Regions from separate parts of the Streptosporangium sp. NPDC049644 genome, predicted to be linked through region 1. Evidence: riboswitches for the same ligand, from Rfam matches in the RefSeq annotation. Region 1 holds a riboswitch; each other region holds the start of a gene.

Evidence for each region. Region 1 has a riboswitch for cyclic di-AMP ahead of AB0J58_RS12580 (C40 family peptidase). Riboswitches for the same ligand answer to the same signal wherever they lie in the genome.
Region 2: linked by a shared signal. The riboswitch ahead of AB0J58_RS29280 (NlpC/P60 family protein) and the one ahead of AB0J58_RS12580 (C40 family peptidase) in region 1 are both predicted to bind cyclic di-AMP.
Region 3: linked by a shared signal. The riboswitch ahead of AB0J58_RS18025 (hypothetical protein) and the one ahead of AB0J58_RS12580 (C40 family peptidase) in region 1 are both predicted to bind cyclic di-AMP.

The regions. Positions count from the first base shown of each region.
Region 1 is NZ_JBFAOJ010000016.1:116,826-121,738, forward strand. It holds gene AB0J58_RS12565 (glycosyltransferase family 4 protein) at 1-550, opposite strand, end outside; gene AB0J58_RS12570 (M48 family metallopeptidase) at 547-1,824, opposite strand; gene AB0J58_RS12575 (hypothetical protein) at 2,035-2,874, opposite strand; gene AB0J58_RS12580 (C40 family peptidase) at 3,067-3,609, opposite strand; cyclic di-AMP (ydaO/yuaA leader) riboswitch at 3,692-3,851, opposite strand; gene AB0J58_RS12585 (class I SAM-dependent methyltransferase) at 4,195-4,893, opposite strand.
Region 2 is NZ_JBFAOJ010000063.1:682-5,594, forward strand. It holds gene AB0J58_RS29275 (LuxR C-terminal-related transcriptional regulator) at 268-468, shown strand; gene AB0J58_RS29280 (NlpC/P60 family protein) at 660-1,622, opposite strand; cyclic di-AMP (ydaO/yuaA leader) riboswitch at 1,715-1,862, opposite strand; gene AB0J58_RS29285 (amino-acid N-acetyltransferase) at 2,199-2,852, shown strand; gene AB0J58_RS29290 (RDD family protein) at 3,081-4,139, shown strand.
Region 3 is NZ_JBFAOJ010000028.1:8,012-12,924, reverse strand. It holds gene AB0J58_RS18035 (sugar kinase) at 27-971, opposite strand; gene AB0J58_RS18030 (DUF4253 domain-containing protein) at 1,473-2,219, shown strand; cyclic di-AMP (ydaO/yuaA leader) riboswitch at 2,571-2,721, shown strand; gene AB0J58_RS18025 (hypothetical protein) at 2,953-3,921, shown strand; gene AB0J58_RS18020 (hypothetical protein) at 4,049-4,420, opposite strand; gene AB0J58_RS18015 (roadblock/LC7 domain-containing protein) at 4,433-4,819, opposite strand; gene AB0J58_RS18010 (hypothetical protein) at 4,881-4,913, opposite strand, start outside.

The sequences.
Region 1 (4,913 bases):
GCGCCGCGCGCACCCGCTCTCTCCCTGCCCCGGGCGCGAACACCTCGGTGTCGACGCCGGGCGCGAGCCGCACCAGCTTGTCCCCGGGTATCACCCTGACCAGCCGCTGCCGGGTGTACTCCCCCAGGTAGGTGACCACGTCGGCGTGCGCGCCGATTCTGGCGAGCACCCGGCGGCCGACCGGGAGCGCCGTCCAGCCCGCCTCGTGGCCGTGGGTGACCATGACGACGCGGCGGACCCCGGCCTCGCGCATCCTGGGCGCGAGCAGCCCGAGCGGCGCCGCCGCCCCGAAGACCACGGTCTCGCACCCGAACTCGGCGACCAGTGCGGCCGCCCGGCGGGCGACGGCGGGGGTGGGCAGCATCAGCGAGGTGGGGTGCCGCACCACGGGGTAGGGCTGCCGCAGGTCGAAGTCCTCGCTGTCGGGCCATCGGGGGGCGTAGACGACGACGGAGCCGGGCGGGCGGCGGGCGATGAGACCGTACACGAAGGACTGGATCCCCCCGGCGCGGGGCGGGAAGTCGTTCGTGACCACCAGCGTGCGCCTCATGGCTCGGAGAGACCGTTCAGCCGGGCCCAGGAGCGCGCCAGCGCGATGCGCTGCGGCGCGGTGGGATGCGAGGCGTAGAGCACGTACTCCACGAGGTCGGGCGACAGATCCGAGATGTTGGTGACCGCCAGCCGTTTCTGCATGGCGGCGAACGTCGCCGGATCCCTGGTCAGGTCCAGCGCGTGGACGTCCGCACGGGCCTCGATGTGCCGGCTCACCAGGTTCTGTGCCGGTCCTGACAGCACCGCGGCCAGGCTGAGCAGCCCCATGACCAAACCCACCGCCCTCGGGTCACCGATGGAGGAGATCCCCGCGCGACGCCGCACGACCCCCGCCGAGGTCACCACGTAGAGCAGGCACGCCCCGAACGCCGCGCCCAGGGCTCCGACGAGCGTACCGGAGAGCACGTCGCCCGCCTTGGCGTGACCGAGCTCGTGCGCGACCACCAGCTCGACCTCGTCGGCGGGCGCCCGGAGCAGCGTGTCGTAGACGACGATCCTGCGGGTCGCGCCGAATCCGGAGACGTAGGCGTTGAGCGCGGTGGTCCGCCGGGAGGCGTCGGCGACGAGCACGTCCTCCACCGGCACGCCGTCCCTGGCGGCCATGGCGAGCAGGTCGTCGCGGAGTCGTCCGGCCTCCATCGGCCTGAAGTCGTTGAAGATCGGCTCGATGAGCACCGGGTAGGCGAAGGAGGCCGCCACCGTCAGTGCGAACGCGCCGGCCGCCGCCGGGATCCACCAGCGCCGGTAGCGCCGCGCCAGCGCGACCACCGCCAGAACCATGATCGCGGTCAGCGCGGTGCCGACGCCCAGGCTCTTGATCCGGTCGGCGGTCCAGGTCGGCCAGGTCTGGGTGGACAACCCGAAGTCGCGCAGGTAGGTCTCCGACCACATTCCCAGCGGCCAGCGCAGCATCGCGACGGCCACCGACAGCACCAGCACGCCGAGCAGCGCCCGCAGCCACCACGGCCCCCGCAGCCGGCCGACGAGCCGGGCGCCCAGCGGGGTGCCCACCAGTACCCCCGCCACCACCAGCGTCAGGCCGAGGGAGAGGTAACCCGGCACGCTGACCAGTCTGTCGAACGCCTCGGACCTGGCGATCTGCTCGGCCGTGAAGTCGCGGCCCGGATCGGGGACGACCGCCGGGGTCCCCTCGGGCAGCGCCCGCCAGGGCGTGGCGACCGCCACGACCGCCAGGGTGACCACCCCCAGCGCGGCCAGCGCCCACCCCGCCGACCGCACACCCGAGGGCGCGTCCGTCGTGCTCAGCGTCATCAAACACCTCCAGCGTGGAGCCCGAACCCTGGGCCCCGTCCTTTGGATCCTCCGCCTGCCGCGGTCGGCCGGACGGCGCCTCGCCCTGTCGTCACCGGTCGCCGCGGCACGCCGCGGCTCCCTCCCGCGCCCTGCGAGGCACCCGCCGACCGCTCCTCGCCACGGCGGGATCCGCCAGGTGAGGCCTGGACCGGGAAGGACACAAGGATGTCAGGCGAGTTCCTCTCCGAGATAGTCACGCCACGCCACGGTGAGTTGGGCGGGCGACAGGCCGAGCGTGTCGGTGACATCGCCACCGTAGAGTCTCACCAGGGCCCTCTCACCGAAGCGCTCCGCGATGAACCGGCAGGCGAGCCAGGCCTCCTCGTACGCCTGCGCGAGCCGCGGAGCGCCGGGGGCGAAGTCGGCGGGACCCGGGAGACGGGCGGGCAGGACTCCGGCGCGCACCTCGGCGGCCAGCTCGGCGGCGGCCGTCCGTACCGGGATTCCGGCATCGCGGTAGCCCACGTAGTCGGCGAAGCCCTCCGACAGCCACATCGGCACCCGGCCGCCACGGGTCGCACCGGTGGCCACGTGCACCAGCTCGTGCGTGATCACCACGTCCCTGCCGGTCATGGTGAGCCTCGCGTAACCCGAGGGCAGGACGATCACCCGGTCCGCGGTCGCCATCGCGGCCAGGCCCCGGGTGCTCTCCGCTCCGGCGAGTGCCGCGGCCTCGGCATCGGTGGCGGGGAACAGGATCACCGCTCGGACCGGCCCCCAGATCGCCGCGACCGCGCGACGGGCCCGGTCGGCCCTGGCGGCCAGGTCTCGCAGGACGGTGGGCGCGAGGTCGTGGCCGATCACGAGGGAATGCTCACCCCGGACGACGACGGCGGCGCCGGGCCACAGGTCTCGAAGGTCGACGGGGAGTTCTCCGGCGCGCTGGAGAGGATCACGAGGAAGCGGGCCGGCTCCGGCCAGGAGAGGTCCCGTCCCGGCCGACGGGCCCACGCTCATCAGCGCCAGCATCCCGGCGAGCACGGTGCGGCGCCCCTTCGGGACGGACATAACGAGTCGATGTTATCGGAATGCCGGCCGGTGCTCCGGCCTCCGGGCCGGGGGCCGTCAATCGACCGGCATCGCGACGCTCCTTGCCGGAGGCACGGATCCGCCCGGGCGGCACGCTCGCGGCCCCTGCCGGAAACGGAGCGGCCCCGCCCCTCCACATGTGAGGAACGGGGCCGGCGCCCCTTGCCCGGGTCAGGCTCCGGGCCGGACCGCTCCGGCGAAGGAGGACCTGTAGTACCCCTCCAGCTTCACGATCCGGACCGTCTTGCCGCTGCTCGGCGAGTGGACCATCCTGCCCTTGCCGACGTACATGCCGACGTGGCCCTTTCCACTGAAGAACATCAGGTCACCGGGGCGCAGGTGGCTCCACGAGACCTTCTTCCTGATCGCCCGGTACTGGCTGTGCGTGATCCGGGGGATGGACACGCCCGCCTTGCGCCAGGCGTATTTGACGAGCCCCGAGCAGTCGAACGCGCCGGGACCGGAGGCACCCCACCGGTACGGATCGCCGATCTGCTTCTTGGCCGTCGAGACGGCCTTGCGGGCCCGCACCTTCTGCAGGGCCGCCCTGCTCATCTTGGTCTTGACCTTGGTACCGGCCTTGGCCTTGTGCGCAGCCCGATCGGTCTGCTCGGAGACTCCGGCCGCGGTGTCGACCAGGATCTCAGGGGTGCTGTCCGTCGTCGCTCCGGCCGCCGTCGACCCCAGGGTGACCGCTCCGGCTGAGGCGGTCAAGGTGAGGGCGATACCGCCGAGGGAAAGGCGGAAAAGGCGCGACAGACGGGTGTTACACGGGGTGGTAGACAGGATTTCTCCTTGGTGCTTCCACTGATGCCTACCGGGTTAGCTGACGGGTTCGGGCTGGGAAGATGCCCTACAGCGCAAATGCGCTGATTCACCCCTGGCCACGTTGTCTCGGGCCTTTTGGGTCCCCGGTTCCATGCCTCCTGGCTGCATGGATTCGGCGGGCCGCCGCGATGAGGTCCGTCCCCCGGCAGGGGAGCGGCGGCCGGTTGGATTTCTATAGGGACACCGGCCCGAAGACCGACATTCACCGCGACGGCATGGCTTGCACGTCGCGAGGCCAGAAGTTACCCCGATCTCCAACTTTCGGCAAAGCATTCGCCAAACAAGAAGATCGACAAGCCTTCGTGATCTTCCTGTTACCCCTGCTTAATGGCCATTTATGCTATTGAGATATGACCCTCGTCACACCTCCGGAATCACACCCGACAAATCATGGTTTCTGTAATGTTCATCACATTTACCATCATTCACCGTTGAAGCCGTGAGGGGCCCTCCCTCGCCGCCGGGCACGCGTCAGCGCCGGACGCACGTGTAGGCGCCGTAGATCGATTCCCTGAAGTCCGCCTCGACGATCTCGAACCCGGCTGCGTCGAGCATCGGTTCGAGAAGCCACCGGAAGGTGCTGTACTCGGTGCGCAGATGCTCGGCGTAGTCCTCGCGGGTGTAGCCCAGCGCGGGATCGCCGGCCGCGCCGTCGAGCCAGCGGCCGAGCACGGCGTCGGCCTCGGCCGGCCGGAAATCGAAGATCAGGTCGCGCAGGCGCAGGACGCCCCCGGGCCGTACGATCCGCGCGATGCGGTCGAGCGCGACCGCCTTCCAGAAGTCGGGGAGCTGATGAAGGGCGTGACGGGTGTAGACCGCGTCCGCGGGTGGCCCCGCGTGCTCGTAGGAGAGAAAGCCCGCCCGCACGCACTCGAGGTTGGCCAGGCCGTCCTCGGCGGCCCGGACGGTCAGGAAGTCGTGCATCGCCGGGGAGACGTCAACCGCCACCACCCGCCGGAACCGACGCGCCGCGGCCAGGGCGAACTGCCCCGTCCCCGCGCCGAGCTCCACGACCGTCGCCGTCTCCCCCAGGCCGCGCCCGGCGAGTGCGGCGAGGTCCTCCCCCGGATCGGGCCTGCCCTGCTTGCGGTCGAACCCGGCGACGAACGCGGCGTCGAGGTGCTCGGGACCGGCATGGGCGAGTTCGTCGAGCATCCATGAAGTGATCATTTTCCGATGCTGACAGCGCC
Region 2 (4,913 bases), on a different contig from region 1:
GGCGTCTGCGGGCTCGTGCGGGGGCACAGCCGTGACTTAACCCCAAAGGCACTGACATATCATGAGTACTTCACGTAGCACCTAGTATGTCAATAGTGGGTGCGCGCTATGAAGAGTAGAACTTGACGACCTTTGAACAAGGCGTTTACCGTTCCTGGCGGACGGTATTCATTTCCGGCGTCTCACGCCCGGTTTCCAGAGTGGGGGGAGTGACTCTTGATGGCATATCCAGAAGTGGATTCTCGCCATGGCGACAGCCCCCTGGGCATGGGTGATATCGGTCTCAGCGACGACGACCTCGTGCTGCTGGCTGAACTCGCCAAGGGTGTCACCGTCGACAGGGTGGGCCGCCGCCTCGATATCAGCGGCCGGACCGTCAGGCGCAGGCTCAGAGGCATCTGCGACCGCATCGGTGTCGCCACGGCGATCGAGGCCGTGGCCTGGGCGGCCCGCCGCCGCCTGATCTAGGCCCTTCCCTTGGGGCTTCGCCCACTGCGGTCGGGTGGCGTCTCGCCGCGTTGTCGTCGGCCACCGCACCCGCGGGGCACGAGTCCCGGGGGCGCGACTCCGGGGAGCACCGCCCGACCGGCCCTCGGCAGGGCAGGGTTCGCCGGGCAGGAGCGGGCGCGCTCCTGCCGAGGGCCGGTCGGCTCGGCCGCTCAGTCGGCGATCCGCACCCCGCCGGCGAAGGGCCGGTTGTCGATCGTGGCGATGTGGATGACGTCACCCGTCCGGGGCGCGTGGACCATCAGGCCCGCGCCGATGTAGATCCCGACGTGGTGCAGGTCGCTGTAGAAGAAGACCAGGTCGCCTGGGCGCAGATCGTTTCTGGAGATGTGGGTGCCCGCGGTCCACTGGTTGCCGGTGTAGTGCGGCAGGCTGATGCCGACCTTCTGGTAGGCCCACATGACCAGCCCGGAGCAGTCGAAGGAGTTGGGGCCCTCGGCGCCCCAGACGTACGGCTTGAGTTGCTGGGTGAGCGCCCAGCGGGCCGCCTCCGCCGCCTTGCCGCTGCCCACGATGGGCACGTCGACCTTCACCCGGGCACCCCTGTTGCTGACGGCCCTGGTGCGCACCTCGCTGAACAGGTCGCTCTCGACCCGCGCGACCAGTCGCTCGATCTTGCTGCGCTTGCCATCGATCTCCTCCAGGAGCGCCTTGACCTCCGAGGTCCTCGCCTTGGCGCTGGCCTGTGCCCGCTCGGCGGCCTCGATCGCCCGGCCGACCTGGGCGACCTCCTCACTCTGTTGCTGCTGGAGGGCGTAGTTGGTGGTGGCCTGGTCGAGGAAGGTGTCGGGGTCGGTCGCCTGGGTGAAGGCGAGTCCGGAGTTCAGGCCGCCGGACATGTAGTTGCTCTGCGCGAGGAGGGTGGCCTTGGTGCGCCGGGTCGCGAGCTCCGACTCGCTCGTCGCGAGGGTCTTCTTGGCACTTTCCGCGGCTCGCTGGGCCTGCTTGAGCCTGACCCGTTCGCCGTTGTACTGCTCGGCGAGCGTGCCGATCTCCTCGTGCAGCTTCTCGGCCTGCTTGGCCAGTTGCTGGAGGCTGGGCTCGGGATCCGCCGTGGCCGAGACCAGGGGGGTGCCGAGGGTCATGATGGCGAACGCCAGGCCGATGACCGCCATGCGGCGACTCCGCCTCCGCGGCGCGCGTTCTCGACAGCGGGCGTCGCCGCCCGCGTGCTCTCCTGCGCGGTCGCGCATGCGCTTCACCAACGGGCTCCTCTCCTCGGCCGCCTACCGGGTTAGCTGACGGGTTCGGGCCGGAGGCAGCCCTACCGGGTGCGCCGGTGGCACTCGGATTCACCCCGAAGGACGTGGTGGGTCCCCGGTTCCCCTGGTCGGGAGATTCGGCGGGTCAGGCTTTTTACGTCTCTGACATCGAGCACGGAGATTAGTGCACTCGTGGTTCCTGCTCAACCAGAACTGCGAACTCAGTAGAGGTTTCGCAACTGAAATGTCACGGAAAGATCACATGGCAATATGATCAACATGGCCATTACGCTGCCTTTGCCTTCCTCGCGGTGGTCCCGGCGCGGGTCTTCCCTGGTCCGGGACCGTGCCAAAGATGAGCTGCGACACATCGGAGGCGTCGTGCGCCCAGCGTGGTAAACCAACTACCAAGGGTCATGTGATGCCTTCGGGGCCGGAGTTAAGGATGAGCCGTAATTGAAGGCCGGAGAGGACGTACGCTGATCGGTCATGGAGCAGCTTGCGGAGCATTCTCCCGTGCCGTTCGCGAACCCCGGGAAAGAAGGGGAGCGGCGAACCGGATCCGAGGGAGAGGGGCGGGAATCACCCGCTCCCGGCGTCACCCCGGCGGTCACGGTCCGTCGCGCCCGCACCCCGGACGTCCGCGCCATCAGGCGGCTCGTCGACACCTACGGTGGAGCCGGCCCGCGCCTGCTGGAGAAGGCCACCGTCACCCTGTACGAGGACATCCAGGAGTTCTGGGTCGCGACCGACGCTGAGGGGATGATCCTCGGTTGCGGGGCGCTCCATGTCCTCTGGGAGGATCTTGCCGAGATCCGGACCGTTGCCGTCGATCCGACCCGCCGGGGGATGGGAATCGGCCATCGGATCGTCTCGGCGCTCATCCGCACGGCCGCCGAACTGGGGCTGCGCAGGGTCTTCTGCCTGACCTTCGAGGTCGACTTCTTCGCCCGGCACGGATTTCAGGAGATCCAGGGCACGCCCGTCGCCCCGGAGGTTTACGCCGAACTTCTCGCCTCCTACGACGAGGGCGTCGCGGAGTTCCTCGATCTGGAGCACGTCAAGCCCAATACCTTGGGAAACACTCGGATGCTGCTGCACCTGACACACGAGCCCGACTCTGATGACTTTAGAGATGACTGACTGGAAAGGTGACTGTTGATTCCTATGTCGATACCTTGTGCAGCAGCAAGCATGTGCGTCTGACATTTGCCACATGCGCAGTCTAAGTGAGGTGACGCGGTGAGCACCGGACAGCCGCCGTATCCGCAGGATGATCCCGAGCGCAGTCGCACACCTTCGGGACAGCCGGATTACGGACAGCACAACCCGGGTCGAGCCCCTGGCGAACTCGACCCCGACGTGACGATCATGGGATATCGGTCGGAGGGGTCGCAGCCGAACACCGGCCCGGGGGTGGCCCAGCCCGGCTACGGCCAGCAGGGTTATGGCCAGCAGCAGGGTTATGGGCAGCAGCAGGGCTACGGTCAGCAGCCCGGTTACGGTCAGCAGGGGTACGGACAGCAGCAGTCGTACGGTCAGCAGGGCGGGACGGACATGTACGGCCAGCAGCAGGGCTACGGTCAGCAGGGCGGGACCGGCGCGTACGGTCAGCAGCCCGGCTACGGACAGCAGGCGTCCCACGAGCAGTCGGGCTACGGTCAGCAGCCCGGCTACGGGCAGCAGCCCGGCTACGGGCAGCAGTCGTCCCAGCCGGGTTACGGCCAGCAGCAGTACGGTCAGCAGCCCGACTACGGTCAGCAGCCCACCTATGGGCAGCAGTCGTCCCAGCCGGGTTACGGCCAGCAGCAGGGGTACGGCCAGCAGCCCGACTACGGCCAGCAGCCCGGCTACGGTCAGCAGCAGCCCGCGTACGGACAGCAGCAGGGGTACGGCCAGCCTTACGGCGGTCCTCCCGGCGCTCCCGCTCCGCTCGCCGAGTGGTGGCAGCGTCTGGTGGCGCGGATCGTCGACGGAATCATCCTGGCGATCCCGACATTCATCATCAGCGGGGTGCTGACCGCCATCCTCGTGACGTCTCCCGGTTTCAACCTTGAGACGGGCGTCGTCACGGAGGGGAGCGGCGTCTTCCTCGCGGGTCTGCTCAGCTCTCTGATCGCCGCGGCGATCTACTTCGCCTACGAGTTCTTCATGATCAGTAGGGGTGGGCAGACCGTCGGCAAGATGGTCATGGGCATCAAGATCGTGCCCGTCGGCAGCACCCTGCCGCCGGGCGGGCTCAGCTCCGACGTCGCGCTCAAGCGCGGCGGTGTGTTCTTCGGTCCGCAGTTCCTGAGCTGGATCCCCGTCCTCGGCTGGATCGTCAACATCTTCAGCCTCGTGAACGTGCTGTGGCTGCTGTGGGACAAGCCCCTGCAGCAGGCGCTGCACGACAAGGTGGCCGGGACGGTCGTCGTCAAGATCAAGTAGTTCCGGGTAAATCGGGGCCGGCGGTTGAACCGTCGGCCCCGATTTCGCGCTCGGACGAGAAAAACGGGGATCGTTAGGGGCGGGTAACCGCCTCGGCCACGGAAGCCACGGAAGCCACGGAAGCGTAAAAATCATTTGCCGCGCCTTGGTTGGCGCGGGGGGACTTATGATCGGGCCCCGGCGCGGCGGAATATTCGTGTTTGAGGCCGACAAGGGGCTCAGGAGAGCTCACAAGCCGCTATGAGACGCCAATGCCGGTTCTGCCCTCGCCGAGGGTTCGCACGCCAGTCATCGAATGGCGGGACCGGCCCGCCTCCGGCATCCCCGGGGACGGCCCGCGGGTTTCTCTCCTTCACCTTCCGTCGCGCGTTCAGGGTCTTCTCGCGGAGCTGGATCACCGGGTGTGCGGTGTTGCCTGGGTTGTCCGGTGAGCCCATCGTCTTTGGTGGTTATACGGTCTACGACTATGTACTCCACGCCGGAGTGGGTCGTACTCTTGGCAAGAAAGCGTTGAAGATCCGTCTTGTTCCGCAGGCTTGCGTCGCATCGGCTGCCACCCGGGTGATGAAGCGGGCCGCTCTCCATCCGGATGTTCCACCGGCGGTGGACATTCTCGCGATGAACCCGCCCGCGGTGATCTCCGGTTCCGTGACAAGGCGTTGTTCATCCCGGCGGGCAGGCTCTCCCACCAGGAGCTTCGCCCCTCCGAGGCCGGTGGCGCGGGGGCCGGAGAGCGGGCGGGCATTGGTATTTCCGAAGGCGACGGTGATCACC
Region 3 (4,913 bases), on a different contig from region 1:
TCGTTCCCGATCGGCGTCGGCCACGGTCAGCGGCTGACCCCGTCGGACGGGCGGAGCAGGTCGAGGTCGGCACGGCGGGGGAGGCTCTCCCAGTCGCCGTCGGCGGTCACCGCGAAGGCCCCGGCGGCGGAGGCGGTGGCGAGGCGCCGCTCGGAGGTGGCCCCGGCGAGGGTCTCGGCGATCCAGCCGGCGGCGAAGGCGTCCCCGGCGCCCACCGGGTCGAGCTCGGCGACCCGGTGAGGCTCCGCGTGCCGTACGGTGCCGTCGGAGAGCTCGATCGCGCCGAGGGCGCCGCGTTTGATGAGGACGTGGCGCGGGCCGAGGTCCGACAGGGCGCGGGCCAGGGTGAGCGGGTCGCCGCCCTCGACGATCAACCTGGCCTCGGCCTCGGTGGCGAACAGGACGTCCACGGCGGCGACGGTCTCGCGCAGCGCGGCGGACGCCTTGGCGGGTGTCCACAGGGCACGGCGGTAGTTGATGTCCATCGACACGGTCGCGCCCGCGTCGCGGGCCTCGGCGATCGCGGCCCGCACCGCCTCGGCGGCCGACGCCGACAGCGCGAGGGTGATGCCGGTGACGTGCAGCACGCGTGCCGAGCGGATCAGCGAGACGTCCAGGTCGGCGGGGCGGAGCCGGGACCCGGCGCTCGCCGAGCGGTAGTAGCGCACGTCGACCACCTCGGAGGTACGCCTGCTCTTGATCATCAGGCCTGTGGGCGCCTCGGGGTCGACCAGCATCCCCCGCACGTCGACGCCCTCGCCGGCCAGCGTCGAGCGGAGCAGTTCCCCGAACTCGTCGGCGCCCACCCTGCCGATCCAGGCCGCGCGCCCGCCGAGGCGGCAGACGCCGATGGCCACGTTGGACTCCGCGCCGCCCACGCCGAGCCCGAAGTCGCGGGCGTGCCTGAGCGGGCCGGTGCGCCGCGCGCTGAACAGCGCCATGCTCTCGCCGAGCGTTACCAGGTCGGTCATCGGAAAACGTCTCCTCGGTAGGTCGGTGGGCGGGCCGTGCCCGGCTCGACCGATCAGCGGGTGGAGGCCCGGTCGACCGGCGTGTCCCCATAGTGGTGATCAACGGCAAAATAGGCGAGTACGGTCCCCGATGGCCACTGTGCGGCACGACGTTCGCGGAGCGGAAAAGGAGAGAGACCGGCCGGGTCCGGTCTCCCGGGCTGTCGTGTGGCGCGACGTTCACAGAGTGACGTTCACAGAGTGACGTTCACAGAGTGACGTTCACAGAGTGGGGAAGGGGTGAGACCCGCCAGGCGCCGTTCCCTCCCGTACCGATAATTTTTGCCTGGACCAGGGCAGAACTGTCCCTCGGGATGGTTGACAGGCCAAAATTGGTCCGTGGTCAGGATCGGATCGGTAGGAATGAGCGATTGCGAGGGTGGGAGGCTTCCGCCAGTTCTGGGCCAGTTGTTCGCTGACGGGGCCGACGGGAGCAGCGGGGGAGAGGGCCGGAGGCTCTCGGTGGACCTGCCACCGGGTGACGTGGTGTGGCCCGACCCCGGTTACGCTCAGCTCTCCTTTCGTCGCCGTCCGGCGTTCTGGCTCAGCGAGGTGGCGGTCTCCGGCGAGTACTGGGCACGGCTGCGGGCGCAGCACGAGCACTCCGGCCTGTGGCCGGTACTGCTGGAGGACTCGGTGCAGCCCTGGTCGGCCGGTCAGATCGCCCCGGACACCGCCGTCGAGATCGACAACTACCATGCGGCCGCCTTCATGGCCGAGGTCTGGTCCGACTGGATCGCCAAGGCGCACGTCGACCAGCTCGAAATCCTCGACCCCTTCGGAGTCGAATGTCCGGGTCCGGCCCCGGCGGGAAGGCTCGCCGCCGATCCCGGCGTGGTCGCCGACTGGTACGCCGGCCTGGTGGCCGAGCGCCGGACCCCGCTCGGGCTCGTCGCGGTCGAGCGCGGGGCCGACGCCCTCGCCGTGATGGGCTGGCAGGGCGCCCTGAACCACAACGAGTGGATGGTCCCGCTCGCGGCGGTGGTGCGGAGCTGGGAGGACAGGTTCGGGGTGCGGCTGGTCGGGATGGGGTTCAACACCCTCGACCTCAGCGTCGCCGCGCCCCCGACGACCTCGGAGCACGCCCTGCACGTCGCCGCGGAGCACTGGACGTTCTGCCCGGACAGCATCATCCAGGGCGCGGGGACCCTCGTCGACTACGCCGAGCAGATCAAGGGCAGGAACGCCTGGTCGTTCTGGTGGGACTGAGTTCGCCCCCGGAGGCGCGGCTTCCGGCGACGCGCGTCTTTGGCGGTGGTCCACCTCGGAGGTGGTCCCTCCGGGCGTGAAAGGGCTTCGAGTGTGGACGACCTTCGGGCGACCGGGCTCCCCGCGGGCGCGGAAAGGCCTCGGATGCGGGGCTCGGGGGCGAAACCCGGGATCGGCAAGACGTTCTCGCTGGTAGGGCGACTGTTGGTGGGACGGGGTCTCCGGTGGGGCTTTCTTGAAGCTTGCAGGTAGATCTTCTGGGGTTTTCATGGCATTTGCTTTGCTTTGTCCGATTTCGGCAGGTAGTGTCCACGGATATCGGTTGGCGACCTGCCCTTCACAAGAGGGAGCGGCCGGCCGACGTCGAATCCCACCGGCCCCCAGGGGCCAGGGAACCGGGGAACCACTTTCCTGGGGTGAATCCGCTGCGAACGTGCGGCGGTAGGGCAACTCCACCGCCCGAACCCGTCAGCTAACCCGGTAGACGAGCTGGAGAGGAGATCCCCCTCATGGATCACCGCGTCACCACGTCGGTGCCCGCCCTGCCCGTGCCGACCACCTGAACCTCGTCCTTTCCTACGCCGCGCCTGATCGCGGCGTCTGGACCGTGCTCCGCGTGACGACCCGCTGATCTCGCCACGCCACTTTTCCGAAGAGCGCGTCCCCGCCAGTGCACCTCTTGCCGTGTGTCGCAGCTGGTTGTCCCGTTCCCTCGCGAAAGAGCCCATTCTTCATGCGTCTTCCTTTCGGCCTGCCCGAGAACGGCCTGCCCAAGAGCCTCCCGTACCAGAACCGCCTCGCCACCGCCGCCCTCGTCGGGGCCGGCCTGCTCGTCTCCGGCGGCGTCGTCTCCGCGCTGCCCGCCTCCCCCGCGGCCGCCGCCCCCGCCTCCGTCGCCTCCCCCGGAGCGGACACCGAGCCGGTCGCCAACGGGGTCGTGCTCCTCCAGGGCTCGACCAGGGCCTCCTACTTCTGGGACGACTCCTCGGGCAGGGCCGGCGACACCGGTCTGCCGGCCAGTGGCAAGCCGATGCAGAAGGGCATGATCGCCAGCCCGAGCTGGCCCCTGTTCACCGAGGGCTACGTCGTCTACAAGGGCAAGAAGGCCAAGTTCTTCGTCGGTGACCGCGGTCCCGGCGTGCCCTCCAATTCGGGCGTCATGATCGACCTCGACGCCAAGACCTTCGCCGACCTGACCGGCGGCCGGTTCAACCCCGCCACGCTCGGCGTGGACGGCAACGGCGGCATGGGCCACATCGACGTCAAGTACGTGGTCACCAAGTGGGGGGACGGCGTGGGCAAGAAGAACCACCCCGTGGCGTTCTCCACCGGTGCCTGGCGTTACCGGGACGCGAACCCGGCGAAGCCCCCGCAGACGGCCCTGGTCAAGGCCGAGCAGTCCAAGAAGTCCGTGAAGACCCAGCAGGCGATCCAGACGTTCGCCAAGCCCAAGATCATGTCCGAGCCCCTCACCGCGCCCGAGGCGATCATCGCCGCCAAGCCGCTCGCCCTGTCCGGCACCGCCGGGGCCGCCGAGCAGGGGGTCCGGGACCTGGGCGCCAACGCCCCGGTGGCGGCCGAGACCTCGACCGGTCCCTCCACGGCCGCCTCCCTGGCCCTGGCGGGAGTGCTCGCCGCGGGCGGCGGCACCTACCTGGTCGCCGGCCGTCTCCGCCGCAGGGCGGTCGCCGAGGAGAGCTGAGGCCCGGCGCGATCTCCGGCCCACCCCGCACCGACGCGGTCGATGAGCTCACCGCCGGGGTGACGTCCGGGCGGTGAGCTCCTGTCGAGGCCCGTGCCCTTCCGGAAGGGCACGGGCCTCGACAGGATCAGATCTCGAGTTTCTCCTCGATGCCGCGCAGGATGTGCCGCGCGAGCGCGAGGTTGGCCCGGTTCCGGTCGAGGGCCATGTAGATGAACAGGCCTTTGCCGCTCCGGCCGGAGAGCGGGCGGATCACGTGGTACTGCGTGCCGAGCGTGATGAGGATGTCCTCGATGCCGTCCTTGAGGCCGAGCGACTCCATGGTCCGCATCTTGGCCTTGACGACCTCGGTGTTGCCCGCAGCCGCCACCTGGAGGTCGAGATCCTTGGAGCCGCCGAGCGCGCCCAGCGCCATCCCGCTGTTGTAGTCGACGATGACCGCGCCGATGGCACCGTCGATCGCCATCATCTCCTTGAGAGAGATGTCCATGTTGCCCATTTCTGTCTCCGATCACTGGGTTATCGAGATACGCGAGGTGATGGCGGCCAACCTGGCCGCCGTCTTGCGGCCCTCCAGCCGGAGCAGCCCGAGATTGGTCCCTGGGCGTGCCAGGACTGTGAGGACGATCTTGGGTCCGGCGGCGTAGCAGGCCGTGTAGCCGTTGGTGCCGGAGATCAGCGTCTCCTCGAAGGTGCCCTTGCCGGCCATGTCGGTCATCCGGCGGCTGAGGGCCAGGAGCGCGGAGGAGAGCGCGCCGGTCTGCTCGGCGGCGATGTCACGGCCCAGATCGCTGGCCAGGGTCAGGCCGTCGACGCTGCACACGACGCTCCCGTCCACGTCCGGGATGCGCTCTCGCAGCAGCGCCATCTCCTGGCGTATCTCCTCACGCAGTTCCACCGGCACCCTCCTTCCGATCAGCTTCAGCGTCCGCAGCCTTATCGGCGGCATCGAACCAGGCTCAAGTCAGTGCCTCCAATGCGTTCCTGAGCCG